3 linked regions of the Pelagicoccus sp. SDUM812003 genome follow. The protein of the gene in region 2 interacts with the protein of the main gene of each other region in a pairwise test. Links are inferred from orthologs where the notes say so. Each region holds a gene or a part of one and is shown on either strand. Other genes may lie near its edges.

Region 1 (4,773 bases), on a different replicon or contig from region 2:
CCCACGCGAAGCTTGCGAGCATCGCTCCGAGCAGCAGAAATACGAGCAGGATCTCCCAGGTCATTGGTGATGTGGCTATTCCGCAAGGACCCGCTTGGAGGGCGGGTTTAGTTGGACTTGTCTCCCAAATCGTTCATGAGCTCCGCTAGAAATCCGTCCTTAGGGTCAGCGGCGTTGTTTCGCGTGGCGGATTCCTTGGCTTTGTTCTTCATGCGCATAAAGTAGTTGTCGGCTCCGCTTCGGCGAATCTTGCGCAGTGTGACTTCGACCACGTCGTGAAGGCTGTAGCGATCGAGTATATTCGACATGGCGTTGCGCACATCGATCATCAGCATACGAAGTCCGCAATGCTCCTCGTCAGGGCAGGAGCAGCGTTCGTAGGCGGTTTGGCTGGCGCAGCAAATAGGAGCAAGCGGACCGTCGAGGAGGCGGACGATTTGTCCTATCTTTATGGAGGAGAGTTCTTTGGCCACGTAGTAGCCACCCGCCTTGCCGCGTTGGGTCGCGACCAGACCTTCGCGGCGGAGTTCTATCATGATCTGCTCGAGAAACTTGATCGGCAGGTTCTCGGCTTCGGCTAGTTCGCTTAGCGGTACCACTTCGTACTCCAGGGATTGGGCAATGCCGAGGTCGATCATGGCGCGTAGGCCGTATTCCGCTTTTTTTGACAGTTTCATAAAAGGCTACTAAATCTATCGGAAATTAGGGGGCAAGCTTTTAGGAGTTTGGGGTAGTGGTTTGATTTGGAACTCGATTTCTACGGAACTAGAAGGCGCTGAGTCATTCTCTACCGCCTCGGCTGGCTTCTCTCAGCCCTTCGAGATGGGAGTAGATCCCTCTGGCAGCGAAGGTCTCCTGCCAGCTGTTGGGTTTGATTGTGTACAGGTCGCGCGTCGGGAATGATGATGCGGTTTGCGCAGCTACGGCTGGGTCGCTAGGCCTCAGGTGGTGATTAGCGGCTAGAAGTTGGCCAGTCTCGCTGAACTGGAATGCGAGGTAGTCGTGTGCGATGTCTTGGGTTCTGCGCTTTTCGACATGGCGCTGGAGAATGGCAATCTTGGGAGCGGCTAGTATGCTGCGGGGGAAGTGGACAGCCTCGAGATCTGGGTAGCCAAGCTCCGCGAGTTTCAGGGCGTCGCTCTCCCATGTAAGGAAGGCGTCGAGATCTAGGCGCAGCGCGAATTTCGACAATGCCGTGCGGGCGCCAGAGTCGATATGCGTCACTCTGAGGTAGAGTTTTTGCAGCTCGAGTATGGCCCGTGTTTCTTCGGCCGCACTCTCCTTGGCTGCTCGTTCCAGGGCGAGGAAGGCCCAGCGTCCGGCTCCGGACCGGTCTGGACTCGTCAAGGCGAGCTTGACATCCGAGCGCCAAAGGTCGGGCCAGTCCCGAATGCGCAAGGGATTTCCCGAGCGAACGACGAGGGAAATGCTGGAGTGGAAAGGTGAGCTGAGGTAGGGGAAGGACTCCTGCCAGTCCGCACTCGCGCAGCCGTTGTGATCTACGATGTTTTGGGTGTCGTAGGCGGAGGCGAGGGAGACCACGTCGGCGATTTGGCCACGAGCGAGGTTGCTAGCTTGTCGGACGGAGCCAGCGTGGCTCATGACTATGCGAGTGTGGGCAGAATCAGGTAGGGTTTCGTAGTAGGCTTGGTTGAGAGCCGCATAGTACTCGCGGGACGCGTCGTAGGAAACGTGAAGCAATTCGGAATCGCTGCGGAAGGGAAAATGGAAATAGGCCGCTATGGCGACCAGCGCTGCAAGCGCTAAGATGGCTGATACGACGATTCTGCGGTCTCGTTCGATCTCGGGCGTCGGTTTCGGAAAGGGCGGGTAGAGCTGGGTCATGATTGCGACGGGGTTGCCCAGAAAACTAACTGATTTTATAGGAAAAGGAAAGTAGTGTATTGATGGAAATCTTATCTAATCCGGGCCGAGAAGGCGGCGTCTGATTCGCGGCTACAGCATAGTAGGCGTAGGAGGAATCTTGTGCCTTATGCTTTGGATGCTATCTCTCCCTGCTCGCTCAGTCTTTCGACGAGTTCGAGTCGGCCGGAGCGACTCTTCTCGAACAGTCGTATGTGGCGGAACCTGATGCTCACGTTCTGGCCCGGTTGGAGCTGGAGTTCGTCAAGTTCGGACCGCGACACTTCGGCTTCAAGCTGTTCGCGAGTATCGAGGCGCTCGAGAGCGACGCTGCCTACGCTGCCGGCGGAGAAGATGTGCTGCACTCGGGCGCTCAGCGGAGAGGCGTCGATATCGGAGAGGATCTCGATGTCGTGGGGACGGACGTAGAGCTGATCGCGTTCGGCGACCTTTAGATTGCCGAAGCCGCTGGCGAGGCGGTTGACGTTGCCCATGAACTCGATGACGAAAGGCGATGCTGGATGGTCGAAGACGTTTTGAGGTGTACCCACTTGCTCGATACGCGCATGGTTCATCACCACGACTTGGTCAGCCAACTCGAGGGCTTCCTCCTGGTCGTGGGTGACGAAGACGGTGGTCAGACGCAGCTCTTCGTGGAAGTGCCGAAGCCAGCGGCGCAGGTCCTTGCGTACTTTCGCGTCAAGAGCGCCGAAGGGTTCATCCAGCAGGAGGACCTTCGGCTCGATGGCGAGGGCGCGAGCGAGGGCGATGCGCTGGCGCTGCCCACCCGAAAGCTCTCCTGGAAGGCGATTCTCTAGGCCAGAGAGTTGGACGAGCTCGAGGAGGCGGGACACCTTGGCGTCGATTTCCGCTTTCGTGGGGCGAGCCTTCTTCGGCCGAACGGCGAGGCCGAAGGCGATGTTGTCGCGCACGGTCATGTGACGGAAGAGGGCGTAGTGCTGGAAGACCATACCGACCTGGCGTTGACGCGCTGGAATATTGGATACGTTTTCGCCATGGAAGAACAGATTCCCGCTGCGCTCGTCCGGAGATTCCAAGCCTGAAAGGATGCGGAGAAGCGTTGTTTTACCGGATCCGGAGGGTCCGACGAGCGCGACCAGTTCGCCGCTAGGGACCTCCAGAGTGACGTTGTCGAGCGCGACGGTTCTGCCGAAGGTCTTGCTGATGTTTTTTGCGTGTATGCTCATGTAGCTCTCGTTTGTTGAACGGCTTTGATCGATGGAAGTTGTTGGCTAGCTTGCATTAGCGAGGTGGAGCGGCCGGTTGTCGGGCAGGCGTTCGGAAGCTCGCCGTTCGTGGCGCCGGACGAGTCGCCATTCGATGAAGGTCTTGCCCGCCAAAGTGACCAAAGCCAGCCCGGCGAGAAGCGAAGCGACGGCGAAGGCGGCGACGAAGTTGTACTCGTTGTAGAGAATTTCCACGTGCAGCGGCATGGTGTTGGTCAGTCCTCGAATGTGTCCTGAAACAACGGATACGGCTCCGAACTCTCCCATGGCTCGGGCATTGCAAAGCAGGACTCCATATATGAGAGCCCACCGTATGTTGGGCAATGTGACTCTGCGGAAGATCTGCCAGCCGCTGGCTCCGAGCAGATAGGCAGCCTGTTCCTCTTCCCTTCCGTCGGCCTGCATGGCAGGTATCAGCTCTCTGGCGACGAAGGGAAAGGTGATGAATATGGTAGCGAGCGTGATGCCTGGCACGGCGAATATGATCTGTATGTCGCGCTCATGGAGCCATGGCCCCAGCCAGCCGTGGGCTCCGAAGAGGAGGACGAAGATAAGCCCGGATACCACAGGCGACACGGAGAAGGGCAGGTCAATCAGAGTGACAAGCAGGCTCTTGCCTTTGAAATCATGCTTGGCGATAGCCCAGCTGGCTACGACTCCGAATACTAAATTGAGCGGCACTGATATGGCCGCGACTAAGAGAGTCAGGTAGATCGCATGCAAGGCGTCCGGATCGCTGAAGGATGCGAAGTAGGCTCCCAATCCTTTACGTAGAGATTCCGCGAATACGGCGATGAGAGGGGAGAGCAGCAGCAAGAGCAGGAATGCCAACGAGGCTCCGATGAGAGATCGTCGCAGCCAAGTCGGGTCAGCTGTTGATTGTTTTTTCGCGCGGACGCGAAGAGAAGGAAGTTTTCCAGCCATGGTTGGATCCTGTTTGTTGTTGCGGGTTTGGCTAGCGGACCGATTGTCCGGTGCGGACGCTGCTCCAACGCTGTAGGAGGTTGATTAGGAAAAGGGACAAGAAGGAGATCGCTAGCATGGTCACCGCGATAGCGGTAGCGGCAGCATAGTCGTACTGCTCGAGCTGGGTGACGATCAGCAGCGGAGCAATCTCGGTGCGCATGGGCATGTTTCCCGAAATGAACACGACAGAGCCATACTCGCCAATGCCGCGGGCAAACGACAGAGCGAACCCGGTGAGCGCCGCCGGGAGTAAGGTCGGGAGTATGACTCTACCGATGGTTTGCAGACGGGTTGCCCCGAGCATCGCGGCGGCTTCCTCCAGCTCGGTTTCGACGTTTTCTAGAACCGGCTGTACCGTGCGGACCGCGAACGGAATGCCGATGAAGATGAGTGCGATGGTAATCCCGATGGGCGAGAAGGCGACTTTGATGCCGAGCGGCTCGAGCCATTGGCCGAAGAAGCCGTTGGGGGCGTAGATGGCAGTGAGGGCGATGCCTGCGACGGCGGTCGGCAAGGCGAAAGGCAAGTCGATCATGGCGTCGACCAGCTTTTTGCCTGGGAACTCGTAGCGCGCGAGGGTCCAGGCGACGAGAGTGCCAAAGACGGCGTTGACCATGGCGGCTATGGCGGCGGTGATGAACGAGAGCTGAAGCGCGGCCAAGGTGCGGGGCCGCGTGATGATTTCCCAAAACTCTAC
Region 2 (4,630 bases):
GACGAGCTGAGCCGTAAGGCATCCCAGCTGGCAGACGCGCTCGACCAGCTCCGCAGCGCCCAGGACCAGCTGCTCGCGACCGCCCGCACCGCCGGTCGGGCCGAGGTCGCCACCAACGTGCTGCACAACGTCGGCAACGTACTCAACAGCGTGAACATCGGCCTGTCCAATCTCTCTCGCTCCATGGAGAAATCCCGCATCGGACGATTGAAACAGGTTTCCAAAATGCTCAACGCCCATCGAGAAAACCTCGCGGAATACCTCACCACTGACGAAAAGGGAGTCCAGGTGCCCGCCTACCTCGACAAGCTAGCCGACGCGCTCGGCAACGAGTTGAGCGACTTCAGCTTGGAGCTGCGACAGATCGGCCAGAACATCGAGCACATCAAGCGCATCATCACGGCCCAGCAAGCTCACGCCAAAACCATCGGGATCGTCAGCCGGATCGACGTTTCCGAACTGCTCGATTCCGCCCTAGCCATCACCTTGGACGACAGCGATCCCCTGCGCCTTTCCATCCGCAAGGACTATCCAGGGGAACTTGCCATCGAATCGGACAAGCATCAGCTGCTGGAAGTGCTGATCAATCTCATCAAAAACGCCAAGGAATCGATCCTCGAGCGCGGACCGGACCAGGGAGAGATCACGATCGGCTTCTCCAAGCTTGCCGACGCCGAACAGGTGGAAATCCGCATCGCGGACAATGGCCTGGGCATCGCCTCGGAGCATTTGAAAAAACTCTTCTCGCACGGCTTCACCACAAAGAGCGAAGGACACGGCTTCGGCCTGCACAGCTGCGCCAATACCATCAAAAACCTCGGCGGGCGCCTCAGAATCGATAGCGAAGGACTGGGAAAAGGCGCCGTGGCGAACATCCATCTGCCTCTGAAAGCCCAGAAGCCGCCTGCCAGTCATGCCCCGAAACGCCCCTAGCGAAGGCCTCTCCGGGCATCCGCGCCTTCACCGAAGGGCCTCGCGGCCGATTGATAAGCTCGAACGCCATGTCACGAGCCAATCCGAGCCTTCCATCGCCACGCCTCCGCCACCTCGCCCGCGCCCTGCGGCCATGGCTGCCGGTGCTCGCAGCCTGCCTCTGCCTCGCCCTCTATTCGTGGAAGCCCGGATCGAGGGCGCCCGAAATCGCCTTTTCCCTTCGCGACAAGCTCGACCATTTCAGCGTCTACTTCTTGCTGGGCATTCTGACCGCAAAGGCCCTGCCGACCCAGCTCCGCGGCATGCCCCGCTGGCTGGTCGCCTTCGCCCTGGTCAGCGCCTTCGGCCTCAGCGACGAAATCGCCCAGCACTTCAATCCAGCCCGCACCGGCGATCCTCTCGATTGGCTCGCAGACAGCGTTGGAGCGCTCCTCGGAGCCTTCGCCTACATCCGTAGCGCAGCCTTCCAGAGACTGGTCGACTGGAGCCCAATCAGATGCTTCAAAAGGCAGCTTTGACCCCGCTGCGCGACCCCTCCCCCAGAGCTCCGAACCATTGAGCCATTGACCTTTGGCCCGGTTTCTTCTTTCAACGATCTCTATGAGCACTGACCTCCAAGAGATCGAATCCGTAGTCAAAACCATCGCCGTCGACGCCCGCGAGGCTTCCCTCGCCTTGGCGAACGTCTCCACCGAGAAGAAAAACAAGGCGATCCTGCGGCTGGCGGAACTCATCGAGGAAAACGTCGAGTCGCTGCGCACGGAGAACGCGAAAGACCTGGCCGCAGCGGAAAACTCCGGCATCAGCGGCGCCATGCTCAATCGGCTGCAGCTGAACGACTCCCGCATCGCCGGCATGATCGAAGGGGCGCGGCAGGTGGCCGCCCTGCCCGACCCGGTGGGAGAATCTCTCGACATCTACAAGCACCCGCAGGGCTTCACCATCGAAAAGGTGCGCGTGCCCATCGGAGTCATCGGCATCATCTACGAATCGCGCCCCAACGTCACCGTGGACTGCGCCATCCTCTGCCTGAAGTCAGGAAACGCCAGCATCCTGCGCGGGGGCAAGGAAGCCTTTCACACCAATACCGCCCTGGCGGCCCTCGTTTCCCGAGCTCTCGACGAAACCGGCCTTCCCACGAAAGCGGTTCAGTTCATCCCGACCACCGACCGCGCCGCTCTGAACACCTTGCTCAAGCTGCAGGATCAGATCCAGTGCATCATCCCGCGCGGCGGCGAGGGCCTGATCCGCTTCGTTTCGGAAAACTCCACCATTCCCGTCATCAAGCACTACGACGGCATCTGCACCCTATTCGTGGATCAGGCGGCCGACATCGATATGGCTACCAAGATCGTGGTGAACTCCAAGACGCACTACCCATCGGTGTGCAACGCGGGCGAAAACCTGCTGGTCGATCGCTCCATCGCCGCCAGCGCCCTGCCGGTCATCGCCAAAGCCCTGAAGGAAAAAGGCGTGGAACTGCGGGCCGACGCCGACGCCAAGGCCATCCTCGTTTCCGAGGACATCCCCTGCGTCGACGCCACGGAAGAGGACTGGGGCACCGAGTACCTCGACCTGATCATTTCCATCAAGATCGTCGATTCCGTGGAGGAGGCCATGGGCTTCATCAACCACTACGGCAGCTCGCACAGCGATTGCATCATCACGGGCAATCCGGAGGCCGCCACCCAGTTCCTCAACGGGGTGGACTCCTCCACCGTGTACTGGAACGTCAGCACCCGCTTCACCGACGGCTTCGAGTTCGGGCTCGGGGCGGAAATCGGCATCTCCACCGATCGGCTCCACGCCCGCGGTCCCATGGGCTTGCGCGAGCTCTGCAGCTACAAGTACAAGGTCGTCGGAGAGGGCCAGATCAAGGCCTAGGCCGACTGGAACAGCCGCCAACGCGGCAAACGACACTCTCCAAGCCGTCGCGCCGCAGCGACGGCTTTTTTTATTTCTGCAGCTCCAGCATGGCTTTGCCAAACTGCTCGCCGAGATCCACGAAGCCGTCGCTGTCGTAGTGCCATTTATCTGAATACGCGTAGCCGTCGGTGCTCGTGACAAAAGCGGCGTTGGCATCGCTCTCGCAAAAGGCGGCCTGCTGGTGCCGGACGACGTTTCCGAAATTCCAAACCAGACCATCCTCCGGATCCTGGCCGGAATCGCTGATGCGTCCGATCACCACGGGAAGATCGTCATCGCGCAACGCGGCCCGAAAGAGTCCCACCAGCTGCTCCAAGTTTTCCGCGTAGCGATAGGCCGCGCCGATCTGGTGGCCATCGCTTTCGCCCTGCATCCAAACTATGCCCGCCGGGACCAGCTGATCGTCCTCGCCATCTCCATCGATGTCGCGAGCGGCAAAGGCGTTTCGGATCGTGGCAAGGCAGTGGTCCCACTGGTTCACCCCCTCGCTCCGATCGTATCCAAAAAACCAGTTGCCCCAAGGCTCCTCGCTCAAGGCATCCAGCGAGCTGCCGCCCTTCGCATACTTCACGATGGCGATCGGCGAATCAGGATCGTGGGCGCTCAACGTTTTCGCGAAACCCAGCTCCGGACCGAAACGATTCGACAGCTCATTGGCGCTTCCGTCGGATTTGAATCCGGTGCCGTGGCCCGGCTTCAAAGGCGCCCAGATGCCGCGACCATCTCTGGGCTCGTCGTCATCGGCTGTATTGCCATGGAAGATACGAACCTCGCCCGGAAAATCGGCATAGCCGGGCTCCAGTTCATTCACGTAGCCGTAGCCTTCCATATTCGACTGACCGGCCATGAGGTAGACCTGATACTCTCGAGCGTTCGCGGAGACGATCGAAGCGAAACACAACGTTGCGGGGATAAGATGACGTAACATAGGCGACGACTCTGATTCACCGTCTCGAATCGAGCAATCTCGAAGTAGCGAGGCGTCGACCCGAGCGCCCTACTCGGGATTCCTGATCCGATCCAATTTCTCGCTTCCCAATGGCATGCGCACCTGGAAACGGCTGCCTTCGCCTTTGGCGCTGGTCAGATCGATGCTTCCTCCCACCGCGTTCACCAGCCGCTTCACGATGGCCAGCCCCAAGCCCGCTCCGCCGAACTTTCGCGTGGTGCTGTCGTCCTCCTGCACGAAGTCGTCGAAGATCGCCTGTTGGCGCTCCTTGGCGACTCCGATCCCCGTATCCGCGACCTCGATACCTATGCCCGGCTTGGCCCCGGGGTAGAACGTGATGGACTGGATCTTCAAACGCACTTCCCCCTTGGGGGTGAACTTGACCGCGTTGCTCAGCAAGTTCCAGAGCACTTGACGCAGAATGATGGGGTCGAACTCCATCACCTTGAGCTCCTTCGGGATCTCGGGAGCATGAAAGGCGATCCCCTTGGCCTTGGCTTGAGCCTCGATCAGCTGAAGAACCGGGGCGATCAGCACATCGAACTCGAAGACCTCCGTGCTCACCGGGTAGCGTTCGCTCTCGAGCCGGTTGAGACTGAGGATGTCCGTCAGCAGGTCGCTCAGCGATTTCGTGGAATCGATCAAGGTCTCCGTCAAATCCCGCTGCTCTTCGTCCAGATCCGTCATCTCAAGCAATTGGGCCACCCCGTTGATGCCATTGAGCGGGGTGCGAATCTCGTGACTCATGGTGGAAAGGAAACGCGATTTGGCTCGGCTCACGCTGGCTTCGACTTCGTGGCGACGCTGCAAGGCCAGCACATA
Region 3 (4,578 bases), on a different replicon or contig from region 2:
GCTGTTGGCAAATACGAGATCCTGATCCCCGTCGTTGTCGAAGTCGAAAAACGCCACCCCGCTTCCCATGGTTTCCGGCAGGAGATTCTGGCTGGTCGCTCCATTGTTGTGCGCGAAGGAGATGCCGGACGATTTGGTGACGTCGATAAAGCGCGGAGCGGGCGGCTCCGCATCGAATCGGTCCGAGGCGAAGAAGCCGAAGCAGGCCACCACCACCAGGATGCAAAGTCCCCAGAGCGCACAGAGCGCCCGCGACACCCGAGGCGGGGCCACGGATCGATCCCGGTGGCTCTGGAGCGTTTCGGTCTTCTGGTGCATGAGGGGAAAAATGCGACTTCCGGTCGTCACCCCATAGAAAAGAGCTAGCCATCGGCCAGTGGCGAGTGTTTTCCTGTGCAGGTCCAGACCCCGCCCTACATGCCGGAAATCGCCACAGCCACCCCCCTTCCTGGAGTGTCCCCGAGACGTTCGCCACTTCGCGCCTTCCTGTTGCTGTTCGCCTTGTGGACCGCGATCGGCCTGTCCTTCGCCAGCCAATTCTACCTGTCCAGCAGCTTGTCCGGCTACCCCGTCACCTGGTCCCAAGCGCTCTCCTACTCCCTGGTCGATTGGTACGTCTGGGCCGCCCTGTCCGTGGGCGTGCTGGCGCTCTGCCGCCGCTACCCCATCGAACGGCTGCGCTGGTCCAATCCGCTACTTATCCACCTCATCGCCAGCACCAGCATCGCCCTTCTCTACGCCTTCATCCGCGCCCTGGTCGCTCAAGCTCAAAGCTGGCTCATCGGCGACCCGGCCAGCTACGTCGAGCTCATCCAGCCGCTGCTCTTCAAGACCTACCACTTCAACTTCATCGTATACTGGGTCATCGCTGCGATCGCCCACGCCGCGAGCTACTACCGCAAGTTTCACGAGCGGGAGCGCTCCGCCCTCGATCTGGAGAGGCGCCTGACCGAAGCACGCCTGCAAGCCCTGCAAGCCCAGCTCAACCCGCACTTCCTCTTCAACGCCATGCACAGCATCTCCGCTCTCATGCACAAGGATGTCGACGCGGCGGACTCCATGCTGGCGAAACTCTCCGACCTGCTCCGGCTCAGCCTGAAAAAGGACAAGAACCAGACCATTCCGCTTTCCGAGGAAATCACCTTCCTGCAAAGCTACCTCGATATCGAGCGCATCCGCTTCGGCGACCGACTCGCCACCGAGTTCGACATCCCGGCCGAATTGCACACGCAGCACGTACCCAGTTTCATCCTACAGCCCATCGTGGAGAACGCCCTGAAACACGGCATCGCCCCCTACGCCCGGCCCGGAAAGCTGACCATCAGCGCCCGAGCAAGTGAACGTTCACTGCAACTCGAAGTGAAGGACAACGGTGGAGGCTTGGCAGACCACACCCAGGATGGTATCGGTCTCTCGAATACAAAAACCCGCCTCTCCGAACTCTATGGTGATCGTCAGAGTTTCTCCATCACCCAACGACCCGAAGGAGGCGTTCGCGTTCTTATCACCCTCCCCCTCTCAGACTAACCCGCCGCTACGCCTTTCCCCGCCATGCCCCTCCGCACTCTCATCGTAGACGACGAAGCGCTCGCCCGCGACCGGCTGCGCAGCCTGCTCGAAAAAGACGAGCGCATCGAGCTGGTCGGCGAAGCGGGAGATGGGGCCACCGCCTTGCGCCTCTGCCGCGAGCTGCAGCCGGAACTGCTCTTCCTCGACATTCAAATGCCGGAAAAAACCGGCATCGAGGCCGCGACCGAGCTGCAGAGCAGCCTGCCCAAACTCCCGCTCATCATCTTCGTCACCGCCTACGACACCTTCGCCCTCAAGGCCTTCGACCTTCACGCCACGGACTACCTGCTCAAGCCATTCGACCGAGCCCGCTTCGAAGCGGCGCTGGACAAAGCGATCGCCGCCCACGCCCGGCAAAGCCCCAGCGACATCGACCAAAAGCTGGCCAGCCTGCTGCGCGAGTTCGCTCCCGCTGCCGGCGCCAAGCGCTACCTGGACCGACTCTCCATCAAAACCGAAGGACGGGTGATCCTGGCCCGCGTGGAGGACATCGACTGGATCGGCTCCGCCAACAACTACGTGGAAATCCATATCGGCAAGGCTCAGCACCTGATGCGCGAAACCCTCAGCCAGCTGGAAACCCAGCTCGATCCGGAACGCTTCCTGCGCATCAGCCGCTCCACCATCGTCTGCATCGATCGCATTCGCGAGATCCAGCCGCTCTTCCACGGCGAGCATGCCGTCATCCTGCGCGATGGCGCCAAACTCACCGCCAGTCGCAGCTACAAGGACGCTCTCAAGCCGCTGCTCGGAAAGTAAGCTACGCCGGAGGAACCCTCCCCTCGCCAGGAACGCGTCCCGACCAAAATCGAAGCCGGGCCTCCTCCCTGCCATTTCACCCCTTTTCGCGAGCGGTTCGTCCCTAAAGCGTTCACAAACGCCTCTCCGCGCCTAAAGGTAGGAGCAGTTCAACGGATTCCCTCTTCAAGATCAGCGGTAGGATTTGCGAGGAGGACCAGTTTAGTTCACTGGTTGTCACACAATTCAGGTCGAAAATCCTCCACCCGGTTCGTCAGCCCGGGTCGGAGGATTTTTCGCGTTCGGACGAATTCCGATACGATCCGCCCGATTGAAAGCCCCACCCCAAAACGCGCCCTACTGGTATTTCACCACCTTATATCAGCAGTTCGTCCCTCTAATATTCACAAGACGGCGCCCCAGGACAAATATGGGTCCCAGACTAACCCAAACCAGAGGTGGAGCGCTTTCGACCAGCCTCCACAGTCTCAAGCCCCATGAAAAACACGCTTACCACCATCCTGCTCGCTTCTCTGGCGAGCCTCAGCTCCCTGCGCGCCGACAGCATTCTCGATTGGAACGAGCAAATGCTGGACGCCATTCGCCTCTCCCGCACGCCGCCCCCGCAGGCCAGCTACGCCCTGGCCGTCTACCACGCTTCCATCTACGACGCGGTCAACGGCATCGAAGGGTCCTACCAGCCCTACTATGTCACCGAAACCGCCCCAGACGGGGCCGACCGGGAAGCCGCCGCCGCGGAGGCCGCACGCGTGGCCTTCATGAAGGTGATGGGCAAAAAAGCCAACCCCAGCCCCTTCCTCTCCGTCTACAAGGAGAAGCTCGCCGAGATCCCCGACGGTCCGGCCAAGCAAGACGGACTCGCTTGGGGCAAGCTCGTGGCGGAGCGCATCATCGCCCTGCGGGAAAACGACGGCACCATGGCTCGCGTCGATCCGGTGATCGGGGAGACCCCGGGAGTATGGAAGCCCACCCCTCCATTCTTTCGAGCCCCCACCGACCCACACTGGGGCAATGTAAAACCGTTCACCATGAAGAGCGGCGACCAGTTTCGTCCGAAACCGCCCCCTGCCATCGACAGCGAGGAATTCGCCGAAGCGACCAACGAAGTGCAGCGCCTAGGCCACCGCGACTCCACCGAACGCAGCGAATACGAGACCAATAGCACCATCTTCTGGTCGGACGACCTCGGCACCGCCACCCCACCCGGGCACTGGAACGTGGTCGCCCAGGACATTTCTCGAGAGCAGGGCCTAAGCTTCACCGAAAACGCTCGCCTCTTCGCCTTGCTCAACCTCACCGCAGCCGACGCCGGCATCTCGGTCTGGGAGGCCAAGTACCACTACAACTTCTGGCGCCCGGAAAACGCCATTCGCGAAGCGGACACCTACGAGCACGCCGGCGTGGTTCACGACCCGGAATTCATCCCGCTCATGCCTAGCCCGACCTTCCCCGACTACACCTCCGGGCACAGCACCTTCAGTCGAGCCTGCACCCAAGCCCTGACCCGTTTCTTCGGCACCGACAAGATCACCTTCAGCACCGTGTCGGAAGGCTTTCCGGGCGACGTGCGCACCTTTCACAGCTTCTCCGAAGCCGCCAAGGAGGTAGGACGTTCCCGCATCTTCGGCGGCATCCACTACAAGTTCGCCGACATCGAAGGACAGCGCTCCGGCAAAGCTCTCGCCAACTACGTCGCCGACAACTTCCTTCTGCCGCGTTAGCGCTGGCAGAAAAACGCCTCGCCTCCTTCAAACGTCGTACAAAAAAGCTTTAGAGTCCCCCGCTTGAACGCATGATTCGAGCCGGGGATTCCCTGCGTTAACCCCTTTCAGAAAAATGCTCCTATCCACTCCCTTCCGACTCCTGCCCTTCGGTCTGACTGCGCTCGCCCTCACCGGCTCCGCCGCCGCTCAGCAAACAGAGAGCCAGCCCTTGAATCCGCCCAAGGTCCGAAACGACGCGGCGGCGACCCTTTTCACCGACATCCCACCAGCCTCCATTGGCATCGAGTTCCACAACACCTACGACGACCCGCAAATGTGGGGACGGCTCTACCGCGAATTCACCCTGGGAGCCGTCGGGGCAGGCGTCGCCACGGGCGATTTCGACATGGACGGACTGCCGGACATCTACGCCGTTTCAAAAACCGGGCCCAACAAGCTTTTCCGCCAAACCGCCCCCTTCCAGTTCGAAGACGTCACCGAAAGCGCTGGCGTGGCGGGTTCCGAATCCTGGTGCACCGGCTCCACC

The links.
Region 1: the proteins of QEH54_RS10960 (region 2) and QEH54_RS21370 interact in binary tests that used the Escherichia coli proteins (3 or more experiments, as listed by UniProt). The link is inferred for Pelagicoccus sp. SDUM812003 from one-to-one orthologs.
Region 3: the proteins of QEH54_RS10960 (region 2) and QEH54_RS05540 interact in binary tests that used the Escherichia coli proteins (3 or more experiments, as listed by UniProt). The link is inferred for Pelagicoccus sp. SDUM812003 from one-to-one orthologs.

What each region holds. Positions count from the first base shown.
Region 1 is NZ_JARXHY010000024.1:4,594-9,366, forward strand. The notes cover bases 1,032-3,984. They hold QEH54_RS21370 (sulfate ABC transporter ATP-binding protein), read right to left. Parts: upstream 3,072-3,984; coding sequence 1,992-3,071; downstream 1,032-1,991. Other genes in these bases: QEH54_RS21365 (sulfate ABC transporter substrate-binding protein), read right to left, coding at 1,032-1,845; cysW (sulfate ABC transporter permease subunit CysW), read right to left, coding at 3,117-3,984. Outside these bases: QEH54_RS21355 (sodium:proton antiporter), read right to left, coding at 1-64; QEH54_RS21360 (Rrf2 family transcriptional regulator), read right to left, coding at 108-677; more of QEH54_RS21365, read right to left, coding at 781-1,031; more of cysW, read right to left, coding at 3,985-4,034; sulfate ABC transporter permease subunit CysT, read right to left, coding at 4,066-4,773. UniProt on the Escherichia coli protein: Part of the ABC transporter complex CysAWTP involved in sulfate/thiosulfate import. Responsible for energy coupling to the transport system.
Region 2 is NZ_JARXHY010000006.1:312,750-317,379, reverse strand. Bases 866-3,675 are described here. They hold QEH54_RS10960 (glutamate-5-semialdehyde dehydrogenase), read left to right. Parts: upstream 866-1,533; coding sequence 1,534-2,817; downstream 2,818-3,675. Other genes in these bases: QEH54_RS10955 (sialate O-acetylesterase), read right to left, coding at 2,888-3,675; QEH54_RS10965 (VanZ family protein), read left to right, coding at 1,002-1,451; QEH54_RS10970 (ATP-binding protein), read left to right, coding at 866-933. Also shown: more of QEH54_RS10970, read left to right, coding at 1-865; more of QEH54_RS10955, read right to left, coding at 3,676-3,787; QEH54_RS10950 (ATP-binding protein), read right to left, coding at 3,857-4,630. UniProt on the Escherichia coli protein: Catalyzes the NADPH-dependent reduction of L-glutamate 5-phosphate into L-glutamate 5-semialdehyde and phosphate. The product spontaneously undergoes cyclization to form 1-pyrroline-5-carboxylate.
Region 3 is NZ_JARXHY010000003.1:267,311-271,888, reverse strand. The notes cover bases 682-3,439. They hold QEH54_RS05540 (LytTR family DNA-binding domain-containing protein), read left to right. Parts: upstream 682-1,551; coding sequence 1,552-2,328; downstream 2,329-3,439. Other genes in these bases: QEH54_RS05535 (vanadium-dependent haloperoxidase), read left to right, coding at 2,805-3,439; QEH54_RS05545 (histidine kinase), read left to right, coding at 682-1,527. Also shown: QEH54_RS05550 (CRTAC1 family protein), read right to left, coding at 1-318; more of QEH54_RS05545, read left to right, coding at 454-681; more of QEH54_RS05535, read left to right, coding at 3,440-4,049; QEH54_RS05530 (FG-GAP-like repeat-containing protein), read left to right, coding at 4,165-4,578. UniProt on the Escherichia coli protein: Member of the two-component regulatory system BtsS/BtsR, which is part of a nutrient-sensing regulatory network composed of BtsS/BtsR, the low-affinity pyruvate signaling system YpdA/YpdB and their respective target proteins, BtsT and YhjX.